3 regions of the Enterobacter sp. Taxon_2 genome follow, and region 3 is predicted to be linked to each of the others. Evidence: predicted binding sites of a transcription regulator. Region 3 holds the regulator's gene; each other region holds the start of a gene.
The links. The regulator sigma-54, encoded in region 3, starts transcription at its own class of promoters, with help from an activator protein. The targets are predictions, from matches to a motif close to GTTGGCACANNTTTCGCTNT.
Positions count from the first base shown of each region.

Region 1: a site for sigma-54 is predicted at 2,269-2,288, ahead of AC4IC4_RS14290 (branched-chain amino acid ABC transporter substrate-binding protein). Genes of this name have one in related genera too.
Region 2: a site for sigma-54 is predicted at 2,295-2,314, ahead of hypA (hydrogenase maturation nickel metallochaperone HypA). Genes of this name have one in related genera too.

Region 1 is NZ_CM178024.1:3,005,805-3,009,784, reverse strand. It holds gene AC4IC4_RS14295 (ABC transporter permease subunit) at 1-876, opposite strand, end outside; gene AC4IC4_RS14290 (branched-chain amino acid ABC transporter substrate-binding protein) at 976-2,097, opposite strand; gene AC4IC4_RS14285 (YecA/YgfB family protein) at 2,523-3,191, shown strand; gene tyrP (tyrosine transporter TyrP) at 3,815-3,980, opposite strand, start outside.
Region 2 is NZ_CM178024.1:3,819,058-3,823,037, forward strand. It holds gene hycC (formate hydrogenlyase subunit 3) at 1-991, opposite strand, end outside; gene AC4IC4_RS18080 (4Fe-4S dicluster domain-containing protein) at 988-1,596, opposite strand; gene hycA (formate hydrogenlyase regulator HycA) at 1,667-2,131, opposite strand; gene hypA (hydrogenase maturation nickel metallochaperone HypA) at 2,343-2,693, shown strand; gene hypB (hydrogenase nickel incorporation protein HypB) at 2,697-3,560, shown strand; gene AC4IC4_RS18100 (HypC/HybG/HupF family hydrogenase formation chaperone) at 3,551-3,823, shown strand; gene hypD (hydrogenase formation protein HypD) at 3,826-3,980, shown strand, end outside.
Region 3 is NZ_CM178024.1:4,285,490-4,289,469, reverse strand. It holds gene rapZ (RNase adapter RapZ) at 1-519, opposite strand, end outside; gene ptsN (PTS IIA-like nitrogen regulatory protein PtsN) at 565-1,056, opposite strand; gene hpf (ribosome hibernation promoting factor) at 1,139-1,426, opposite strand; gene rpoN (RNA polymerase factor sigma-54) at 1,449-2,882, opposite strand; gene lptB (LPS export ABC transporter ATP-binding protein) at 2,930-3,655, opposite strand; gene lptA (lipopolysaccharide ABC transporter substrate-binding protein LptA) at 3,662-3,980, opposite strand, start outside.

The sequences.
Region 1 (3,980 bases), 1.3 Mb from region 3:
AGGACGGAAAATAAGGATCATGACCAGCAGGCCGAACGAGAAGACATCTTTATAGTCCGAGTTCACCATGCCCGAGAACTGCGCTTCCGCCACGCCCAGGATAAGGCCACCGAGCATCGCGCCGGGAAGGGAGCCGATGCCGCCGAGTACTGCTGCAGTAAAGGCTTTAATGCCGATCACGAACCCGACGTAGAAATCAAAGGTGCCGTAATTCATGGTGATCAACACCCCCGCCAGACCGGCCATCGCCGCGCCGATGACAAAGACCAGCGAAATAATCCGGTCGGTGTTAATACCCAGAATGGAGGCCATTTTGCGATCCTGCTGCACCGCGCGGCACATCCGGCCCAGCCGGGTACGGTTAATTATCCAGGTGAGCACCAGCATGCCGGCAAACGAGGCAACCAGGATAAACACTTTGGTGTAGGTTATCTGCACGAACCCTTCGCCCAGATGCAGGCGAATGACGCCGTCCAGCATGGTCGGTACCCCTTGCTGGCGCGGGCCCTGGCTCAGCTGGGCGTAGTTTTGCAGGATAAGCGACATCCCGATGGCGGAGATCAGCGGCGCCAGGCGCGTGGAGTTGCGCAGCGGCTTGTAGGCGATACGCTCGATAGTCCAGCCGTACACCCCGGTGACCACAATGGTGAACACCAGCGTGCCGAGGATCAGCAGCGGGAAGGACTGCAGGCCGAAGAACGAGAGCAGCGCCAGGCCAATGGCGCAGAGATAGGCGGAAATCATATACACTTCGCCGTGGGCGAAATTGATCATCCCGATAATGCCGTACACCATGGTGTAGCCGATGGCGATTAGGCCGTAGACGGAACCCAGCGTTAAGCCATTAATTAACTGTTGCAGGAAGAATGTACTCATCTTAGCGCGCTCGTTTTATAGGCTGCGCGAGCCGCGCAGCCTGATGTTTATTACGCGCCGACGGGCAGGCCCGCCGACGTTGAGCGTGACTCCGTCCCGTTACTGCACTTCCTTATATTTTCCTTTGTCGTCCCACTGGTAAACCACGTAGTCAGAGACCTTCAGATCGCCTTTGCTGTCCCAGGCTTTTTTGCCCATCACCGTGTCGACGGAATTGGCCTTCAGCCACTCGCTGGCTTTAGCGGAGTCCTTGCCGCCGGTGGCCTTGAAGGCCGCGGCAATGGCCTGTACGGAGGCATAGGAGTAGAGGGTGTAACCTTCCGGCTCGAATTTACCGGCGCGGAATTTCTCGATAACCGCTTTACCGTCCGGGATCAGGCGCGGGTCTTTACCGAAGGTCATGTAAATGCCATTGGTATACTGCGGGCCGCCCGCAGCGGTCACCATCTCCTCGTTGACAATACAGTCCCCGGAGAAGAATTTTGCCTGTACGCCCTGCTCACGCATCTGGCGAACCAGCGGGCCGGCTTCCGGGTGACAGCCACCGAAGAACACGACGTCCGGTTTTTGCGCGCCGATCTTGGTGACCAGCGCGTTAAAGTCTTTTTCACCGCGGGATAACCCCTCGTACATCACATCCTGAACCCCGCGTTTCGCCAGTGCCGCTTTGGTGGCGTCAGCCAGACCCTGACCATAGGTGTCTTTGTCGTGAATGATCACCACGCGCTTGGCTTTCAGCTTGTCGATGATGAAGTCGCTGGCAACCTGACCCTGCTGGTCGTCGCGGCCGCACATGCGGAACATATCGCTCATGCCGCGTTCGGTGATCAGCGGGTTAGTTGAGCCGGGGGTAATCGCAATAATGCCTGCGTCGCTATACACCTCGGATGCGGGCATGGTGGAAGAGGAGCAGAAATGGCCGACCACGGCGTTGACTTTATCCTGGTCAACTAAACGGTTGGCGACGGCTACGGCCTGCTTGGGCTCGCAGGCATCATCCCCCTGAACCAGTTTGATTTTCTCACCGTTAATGCCGCCTGCGGCATTAATGTCTTCAGCGGCCTGCGTTGCGCCGTGCCAGTACTGATCGCCATAGGTGGCGTTCGGACCCGTGAACGGTCCGGCCACGCCAATCACAATATCTGCCCGGGCGGAAAACGCCGTCACCAGGCAACCGGCCAACACAAGAGAAAGAGGAGTTCTGATAAATTTCAGCGACATTATTATGTTCCTTAGCAAAGAGGTTTTTGCACCACGGCGTAAACCCGAACGCCCGACGGCGCAGCCAATCCGAAACACGAGCAAGAACAAAATGCACTAAACGAACACGATACAGACGGCATCCTGCATATTACGGCGAGATTTCCCTGCGCAGGGACGCGCGAAGAACGTTAAGCAAAAACGTTGCCAGAATGGTTAACCCATTGACGAGCATGCGACATGTTTGAGTATAGAGCGCCGCATTATGCCGCCTTGCGGGAGGAGAAGAAATTACAGCGGAGATCACATATCGTTAACAATAAAGCCCATAAGTTGTGCAAAGGTCACGGTTTGCACGTTTTTGCAGCAATAAAGACCTAAACTTCAGCCCGGAGAGGGGTGAGATATGTGTTAGGATCGTTTCCTTTTTTGCAGGAGTATCAGCGATGACTGAAGGCCCATTGAATGAAAGCGAAATGGCGTGGCTTGAAGAGACGTTAATGTCTTACGGTCATGATGACGCGTCCGTGATTGACGTGTCCGAACTGGACGGCATGCTTACCGCAGTGCTTTCCGGTCCTGTTGTCGTTGAGCCAGATGCCTGGCTGGTGGCGGTTTGGGGTGGCGAGAAGTACATTCCGCGCTGGAAAAACGATCGTGAGATGAACCGTTTTATCGATCTCTGCTTTAAGCACATGAACGATATTGCCGAGCGCCTGAGTGAATACCCGGATCAGTTCGAACCGATGTTTGGCTATAACGACGTTGACGGTGAGAGCTATACCGTGGTGGAAGAGTGGTGCTACGGCTATATGCGCGGCGTGGCGCTGACGGACTGGTCAGCCTTGCCGGAAGCCCTGAAGGCCGATCTTGAAGTGATTGCGCTGCACGGAACGGAAGAGAACAGCGAAAAGCTGGATGAACTGTCCGAAGAGGAGTACATCGCCAGCATCGAGAGCATCCAGCCTGCGGCACTGCGTTTATATCAATACTGGGTAGACAACCCGCAGCAGCCGGAAGCGAAGAAGCCGATTGTGAACGGCACAAAGGTCGGGCGTAACGATCCGTGTCCTTGCGGCAGCGGGAAGAAGTTTAAGAGCTGCTGTTTGCACTGATCAATTTTTTATTAACTTAGGTGGATTTGTTTCGTTCACCTCCAGTCAGTAGAAAATAATACGATCTTTACCTGTGAACGAGATAAGGGGGCCACCGCGGCCCCCTTATCGATCCCCGCGGCCCCGCGGAAAATCGGTGCTTCGCACTGCGCTCACCTCACGACCGTCTGCCTGCGGTCGGCTCAACTCGACATCCTGTCTCGCTTCGCCTCTGGCCGCCATCCATGGCGTCCAGCCCTTGTCCCCCGGTCTCCGGTTCGCCGATTTTAGCGGGGATGCAACACCCGTGCCCCATGCAGACGATGAAGAAGATGGAGGGGGCGGGAGTCCGGCTAAAATCGCCGAATCGTTTCCTGGAGGCCGGGGCGACGCGCATGGATGCGCGGCGAGGGCGGCTTTACAGGGACGTTGCATCCGCCCGTCCCCGAAAAGCCGTAAGGAATAAGATGAGGGCACCGCGAAGCGGCGATTTTCTTGCCGGGAGCCGGGATTGTTAAGGGGGCGGCGATAGCCCCCTTAACACGTTCACCGCAGCGGACAAAACAGGTAGCAGAAGAGTATTAGTGAACGGAATTATCCCCTGCTATTACATAGAAAATGGACTTGCCATTGGGATATACATTTCAACCCACTTCCGGCAGCATCCCGGCTGCAATCAACACCTGCACCAGAATAATCACCACCCCGCAGCCAAACACAACGCACAGCAGCGGTTTTCCGCCCGCCACGCGATACCCTTGCTGAGGATGCTGCTGGCGGCTTTTCCATGCCAGCAGGGAAGGGAGGAGG
Region 2 (3,980 bases), 470 kb from region 3:
ACAGGCTGTGGTTAACGAGGTGATAAAGACCGCCGATAAAACCGGCCGCGATTAGCGCCGGATGATTGAGCGCCAGCCCGGTTACGCCCGCGCCAATACCGAGCAGGATGATGCCGATATTTTCAAGCGTGTGGTACGCCAGAAGACGCTGGATATTGTGCTCCATCAGCGCGTACAGGCCGCCGACGAACGCGGTAATCATTCCGGCGATCAGCAGCACAACGCCCCACCACAGCGGCGGTTGTCCGCCGGTCAGCGTAATCGCCAAAATTCCGAACAGACCCACTTTCATCACCACCACCGAAAACAGCGCGGCGGCGGGCGCGGAGGCATTCGCATGCGCCTGCGGCACCCAGCCGTGCAGCGGGATGATGCCAGCGAGCAGGCCAAAGCCGATAACGCCCAGCAGCCAGACGTCATTCCCCAGCGGATGCCCGTTGAGCGCAGAGAAATCCAGCGTGCCAAAGCGTTGCCACACCAGCCAGCAGGCCAGCGCCAGCAGCAGCGTCCCAAGGCGTCCCAGCGCAAACCATAATTTCCCGGAGGCGCTGCAGCCCGTCAGGAACACGCCGCACAGCGCCATGATTTCCGCCATCACCACCAGCGCGCCGAGGTTGCTGGCGATAACGGTACAGACCGCCGTCGCCATCACCAGATTGACCAGCAGGCCGTTAGCTTTAGCGTGCGGGTGGCGGTGCCAGTCGATATTGAACAGGCTGATAAACAGCCCGCACAGACCAAACGTCACCAGCCAGATGGCGTTCAGGGGCGTGATCTCAACGGTGTGCCGAATCAGCGGCATCACGGTTTCTGCGGACTGGCCGCCGAGCAGGACAACGCCGCCTGCCGCCAGCATCATCAGGCTAGCTACCGCCCCGCCAATCCCGGCGATCGCGCCGCTCAGGGTTTTATGGAATGAGAAGATAAGCGCCAGAACAGCGGCGGCAGTAAAACAGGCTACCGCGCTGGTAATCATCATTGCCGCGTTCATTTCGCCCCCTCGTTAAGCGCCTGTAGCAGAGAAAGGTCGCCAAAATCACTGTTGATGGTCAGCTCGCGTTTACGCTTGCTGGTACGGGCGATGTCGCGGATGTTAACCAGAATCAATGCCTTAGTCGGGCAGGTGCGCACGCAGGCCGGACCCTGCTCATCGAAGCTGCACAGGTCGCACTTCACCGCCACGGCGCGGATGCCGGGCACCCAGTCCAGCAGCGTGCTTACGCGTGCCGGAGCCGGTGGCGCAGGCGGGGCTTTTGGCGAGTTAGCGTTCGCCGGAATGTGCAGCGGACGGCTGCCGGAAAATTCAATCGCGCCAAACGGGCAGGCGATGCCGCACAGCTTGCAGCTTACGCACAGGCTTTCGTTCAGCTGGACAGCGCCATCAACACGGGTGATGGCATTCACTGGGCAGACACCCGCGCAGGGAGCATCTTCACAGTGATGGCAGAGCTGCGGGGCAGACTCTTTTTCATTACGCATGACGTGCAGGCGCGGCATGGACTGCAGCCCATGCAGGCGATGCGTTTCCGAACACGCCGCCTCACAGGTTCGACAGCCAATACAGACCGTCGAGTCGGCAATTACAAAACGGTTCACCGGGTCATCCTCTGGTGATAGTCATTTTTGACGAAAAACTGTCTTGTCGACACTTCTCGACACGCAAGGGTCAGGCCACGTTCGCTGAGGCATTTCCGTCCATCAGCTGCTTCAGGTTGACCGGGAGATCGCGTTCAACGGCGGCGTACAGGCCGTTATAGACCGGCGCGATTTTTTCCAGATAGTGCTCCAGCACCTGCTGGCGATCGCGGTTGCTGACGTGGCCGTCCACCATGCCGTCGGCCATCAGCTGCGCCTTCGCAATACACTGTTTTTCGCCGTCTTTTGTCTCGAGGTGGTACTCAATGGTGTGGCTGTTGAAGTTATCTGCCAGGGTCACGTTGATCGTGAAATGGCCGAACAGGACAAAGCGCATATCCCCCTGTGCCGCGCAGCTCATCGCGTGGTGAAGACGCGCTTTCGAGAGGGTAATGCCCTGAACCAGCGAGTTGCAGTAAAGGTGCCACTGGTCCTGCAGCTGCTGATGACGCTGCGCGATGTAATCCGCTTTTTCGCTGATTTCCCAAATAGTCATAGAAGGTATCCGTTTAATGGAGATAGCGGCTGTTAAGCAGATTCCATGCCAGTTTTTATCTATATGATTTTTAATGGATTTAATTACAAAACCGCTGTCAACGCCGCGGTGTCGACGTGTCATTTCGACAGCGTTGACATCGTCACGCCTTAACAAAAATCAAGCTGGCACCGTTATTGCATTCAATGGCGCAATTCACTGAGGAGGCGTCATGCACGAAATCACCCTCTGCCAGCGGGCTCTGGAACTTATCGAACAGCAGGCAGTGCAAAACCACGCGAAACGCGTTACCGGCGTCTGGCTGAAGGTCGGGGCGTTTTCCTGCGTCGAGCCAAGCGCCCTGCATTTCTGCTTTGAGCTAGTGTGCCGCGGCACGCTGGCGGAAGGCTGCGAACTGCATATTGAAGAGCAGCAGGCGGAGTGCTGGTGCGAGCAGTGTCAGCAGTACGTCACCCTGCTGTCATCAAAGGTTCAGCGCTGTCCGCAGTGTCAGAGCACCGGTCTTCGCATCGTGGCGGATGACGGCATGCAGATCCAACGTCTCGAAATCGAGAAGGAGTAAAGTATGTGTAGTACCTGCGGTTGCGCCGAAGGCAACCTGTATATAGAAGGGGATGAACATCGCCCCCATTCCGCGTTTCGCTCCGCGCCCTTTTCTCCTGCCCCACGACCTTCTGCGGCACTGACCGGTATCACCTTCGCCCCGCAACGCTCCGCTGTGGGCGATCTGCACTACGGCCACGGGGAGGCGGGCACCCACGCGCCGGGCATCAGCCAGCGCCAGATGCTGGAGGTGGAAATCAACGTGCTGGACAAAAATAATCAGATCGCCGCCCGCAACCGCGCCCGCTTTGCCACCCGCAAACAGCTGGTGCTGAATCTGGTCTCCAGCCCCGGGTCCGGCAAAACCACGCTGTTAACGGAAACGCTCAAGCGCCTGAACGGGCGCGTCTCCTGCGCGGTGATTGAAGGCGACCAGCAAACCGTTAACGACGCGGCGCGTATTCGCGAAACCGGCACCCCGGCAATCCAGGTTAATACCGGAAAAGGCTGCCACCTGGATGCGCAGATGATTGCCGACGCCGCCCCGCGTCTGCCGCTGGCGGATGACGGCATTCTGTTTATTGAAAACGTCGGCAACCTGGTCTGCCCGGCGAGCTTCGACCTGGGCGAACGGCACAAGGTGGCGGTGCTTTCGGTGACCGAAGGCGAAGACAAACCGCTGAAGTACCCGCATATGTTTGCCGCCGCGTCCGTCATGCTGCTGAACAAAGTCGACCTGCTGCCGTACCTGAATTTCGACGTGGATAAGTGCCTGGCGTATGCCCGTGAAGTGAATCCGGAGATTGAGATCCTGCTGGTCTCCGCCACGCGCGGTGACGGCATGGACAGTTGGCTACAGTGGCTGGAGAACGAGCGATGTGCATAGGCGTACCTGGGCAAATTCACGCCATCGACGGTAATCAGGCCAAAGTCGAGGTCTGCGGCATCCTGCGCGATGTCGACCTGACGCTGGTGGGCAACACAGATGAAACGGGCGCATCGCGTCTCGGCCAGTGGGTGCTGGTGCACGTGGGGTTCGCCATGAGCGTAATTAACGAAGCGGAAGCCCACGACACGCTCAACGCCCTGCAAAATATGTTCGACGTGGAGCCTGACGTGGGCGCGCTGCTGTACGGCGAGGAGCGGTAATCATGCGTTACGTTGATGAATACCGCGCGCCGGAGCAGGTGCTGCAGCTTATCGGCTACCTGAAAACGCGAGCAGCGCGGCTGGACTACACGAAAGAAAGACCGCTGCGGATCATGGAGGTGTGCGGCGGGCACACGCACGCCATCTTCAAATTTGG
Region 3 (3,980 bases):
AATACCGTGCTTAAAGCCGAAGGATTCGAACACCATCGTCAGCTCACGCTCGCGTTTACCCAACAACCGGGTACGCAGCATTTCCGCCAGCTCGTGAACGGACATCTCAGAGGTGTCGACAATCAGGTCGGCACGAGAGCGCAGCGGCTCCAGGAGGTCGCTCTCTTCATCGATCGCGCTCTCCAGAGAGAGGTTCTTACTGGAAAGCGGGTGCAAGCGACGGGTATCGCTGTAGCGGCGGATCAGCGTATTGCGGTCTGCATCGAGGAAAAGCAGCTGAGGCGAGAACGTATCAGGCAGGTTGCTCATGGCCTGTTCGAAGATCTCTGGCGATTCAGGCATGTTACGGACGTCGATACTGACGGCGGCAGAGGTTTGTCTCTCCGCAAGCGTGCGGGCCAGGTCGGGCAATAACACGACCGGCAGGTTATCGACGCAGTAAAAACCCATGTCTTCCAGCGCGCGCAGAGCAACGGATTTCCCCGACCCTGAACGGCCACTGACAATCATCAGCACCATGTTCCGTTTCTCCTCAGGACAACAGATGTGAAGGCCATCTCCTGGTTATGCATCATCCTGATTGCCTTCTGCTTCAGTGATAATTTGATAGAGCTCTTCATCACTTTGGGCCGAGCGCAGCCGACGGCAAATGGTTTTATCGGCCAGACGTTTTGCGACCAGCGACAGCGTATGCAGATGGGTTTTCGTCTGGTCAGCAGGCACCAGCAGCGCGAAGAGGAGATCGACGGGCTGGTTATCAATGGCATCGAAGGCGATGGGTGTTTCAAGTTGCACAAACACACCAACGGCACGCAGGGTATCCTCTTCCAGTTTGCCGTGCGGGATCGCGATGCCGTTGCCGATACCGGTACTGCCCATCTTTTCACGGGTCAGAATCGCTTCGAACACCACCTGCGGCGGCAGGCCCAGCTGTTTTGCGGCCAGTTCACTGATGATCTCCAGCGCACGTTTTTTGCTCTGGCAGTGAACCGCACTGCGGGTACATTCCTGGTTAAGGACATTGCTCAGTTGAAGAGCGGAATCGTTGTTCATCATAATTTCACCTAAGCGCTAACTGTACAAATGGCCTGTTGTGTTTCACAACAGGCCGTCCTGCACCCGTTAACTGCCCGGACAATTAGTGTTGTTTCAGTTTATCTTTATGTTTATTGAGCTGTCGTGCAAGCTTATCAATCAAGCCGTCGATAGCAGCGTACATGTCTTGCCCTTCCGCACTGGCATGCAGTTCACCCCCGTTAACATGCAGGGTGGCATCCGAGATATGAGTCACTTTCTCCACTTTCAACACAATATAGACCTGATTGATCCTTTCGAAATACTGCTCGAGTTTTGCAAACTTCGCGTTCACAAAGTCGCGTAAAGCCTCAGTAATTTCGACGTTTTGTCCAGTGATGTTGAGCTGCATAGTGTCTTCCTTATCGGTTGTGTCAGACCAGCTGTTTACGCTGGTTGGACGGCGGAATGGATAAAGACTCTCGATACTTCGCAACAGTACGACGTGCCACCATAATACCCTGATCGGACAGCATGGTGGTTAACTTACTGTCGCTTAGTGGCTTCGCGGGATTCTCCGCGGCGATCAACTTCTTCACCAGGGCACGAATGGCCGTTGACGACGCTTCGCCGCCGCCCTCGGTATTCACATGGCTGGAGAAGAAATACTTAAGCTCAAAAATACCGCGTGGACTGTGCAGATACTTCTGCGTGGTGACACGGGAAATGGTTGATTCATGCATTTCGACGGCCTGGGCGATATCCGCCAGTACCATCGGTTTCATATACTCTTCGCCCTGCTCAAAGAACGCCTGCTGCTGTTCGACAATACAGCGGCTGACGCGTAGCAGCGTATCATTTCGGCTCTCCAGACTTTTGATCAGCCATCGCGCTTCCTGCAAATTGCTACGAATATATTGATTGTCGGAGTCGTTACGCACGCTGGTGCACATGGAGGCATACTGCTGGTTGATTTGCAGACGAGGGATGCTGTCTGAATTCAGTTCAACGACCCAGCGGCCATTGTGTTTTCTGACCAGCACATCCGGGATGACGTACTCGGGCTCGCTGGTCTGGATCGACTGTCCCGGGCGCGGATCGAGCGACTGGATCAGATTCACCGCTTCTTTCAGCACCTCTTCCTTCAGGCGCGTGACGCGCATCAGGGAGCGGAAATCGTGGTTCGCCAGCAGATCCAGATGATCGCTGATGATTAAGCGCGCCTCGTCGAGCCACGGCGTCTCTTTGCTGAACTGAGAAAGCTGGATCAGTAGGCAGTCGCGCAGATCTTTTGCGGCCACGCCTACTGGATCGAAACGCTGGATGCGCTTCAGAACGGCTTCAACTTCCTCAAGCTCTATCTCGTCGTCGCCCATGCTTTCCAGAATATCGTCCAGCGTGACGGTCAAATAGCCAGTGTCGTCAACGGCATCGACAATTGAGGTGGCAATCGCGCGGTCGGTATCGGAGAAGGGAGTAAGTTCCACCTGCCACATCAGGTAATCCTGCAGTGACTGGGTGGTTTCGCCCTGGTAGACCGGTAGCTCATCATCCTGGTAGTCTGCACGCGTACCGGAAGGGGTTCCGGCGGTGTAGATTTCATCCCAGCTGGCATCCAGCGGAAGCTCGTCCGGCATCTCTTTTTGTTCGAGTGCATCCGCGGTGTCGAGCGCTTCTGTCTCCTGCGATTGCTGGGTATCTACCTCGTCATGAAGATCGGTTTGTTCCAGCAGGGGGTTGCTGTCCAGCGCCTGCTGGAGCTCCTGCTGAAGTTCTAACGTGGACAGTTGCAACAGGCGAATTGCCTGCTGTAGCTGCGGCGTCATCGCCAGTTGTTGGCTGAGCCTTAATTGCAAACCTTGCTTCATGTTCAGAGCATTTTTCTCCGGTTCGGCGTTACGTTACCTCTACCCTATCAGAGTCTGAAGTCTTCCCCAAGATAGACGCGCTTAACATGATCGTCTTCGAGGATCTGCTGCGGCGTACCGTGGGCGATCAGATTGCCCTGGCTCACAATATACGCGCGTTCACACACGGCCAGCGTTTCACGGACGTTGTGGTCGGTGATCAGTACGCCAAGCCCGCTGTCACGCAGGTGTTCAATGATACGTTTAATGTCGATAACCGAGATCGGGTCAACGCCCGCAAACGGTTCATCCAGAAGGATAAACTTCGGGTTTGCGGCCAGCGCACGGGCAATCTCAACACGACGGCGTTCGCCCCCGGAGAGAGCCTGACCGAGGCTGTCGCGCAGATGCTCAATGTGGAACTCTTCCATCAGCTCGTTGGCACGATCCTGACGCTGTTCGCTGGTCAGATCGTTACGAATTTGCAGGACCGCCATCAGGTTATCGTAAACGCTAAGACGACGGAAAATGGAGGCTTCCTGCGGCAGGTAGCCGATCCCGCGACGTGCGCGCGCGTGCAGCGGCAGAAGACTGATGTCTTCATCGTCAATGACAATGTTGCCAGCATCGCGCGGCACAATGCCAACGACCATGTAGAAAGTGGTGGTTTTACCCGCACCGTTAGGGCCAAGTAGCCCTACAATTTCGCCGGAGTTGACGGTCAGACTGACATCTTCTACGACACGGCGGCCCTTATAGGCCTTCGCGAGATTTTTTGCAGTTAATGTTGCCATAACGAATTAGTTACTCTTCTTCTGTGCCGGGGCCTGGCCTTTGCCTTTATCCTGCAGCTGCGACGGAACCAGTACGGTGGTGACGCGTTTGCCTTTCTCGCTGGAGGCCTGCATTTTTTGCTCTTTTACCAGATAGGTAATCTGGTCGCCGGTAATGTTGCTGTCCAGCTGTTCCAGGTACGCATTACCGGTCAGGATGACCAGGTCCTTCGCCAGCTCATAGTGCATGTGCGTAGCGTGACCTTTCACCGGCTTGCCGTTGTCCTGCATCTGGTAGAAGGTGGCCGGGTTACCATAACCATCAATGATCTCTTTGCCCTGCTCG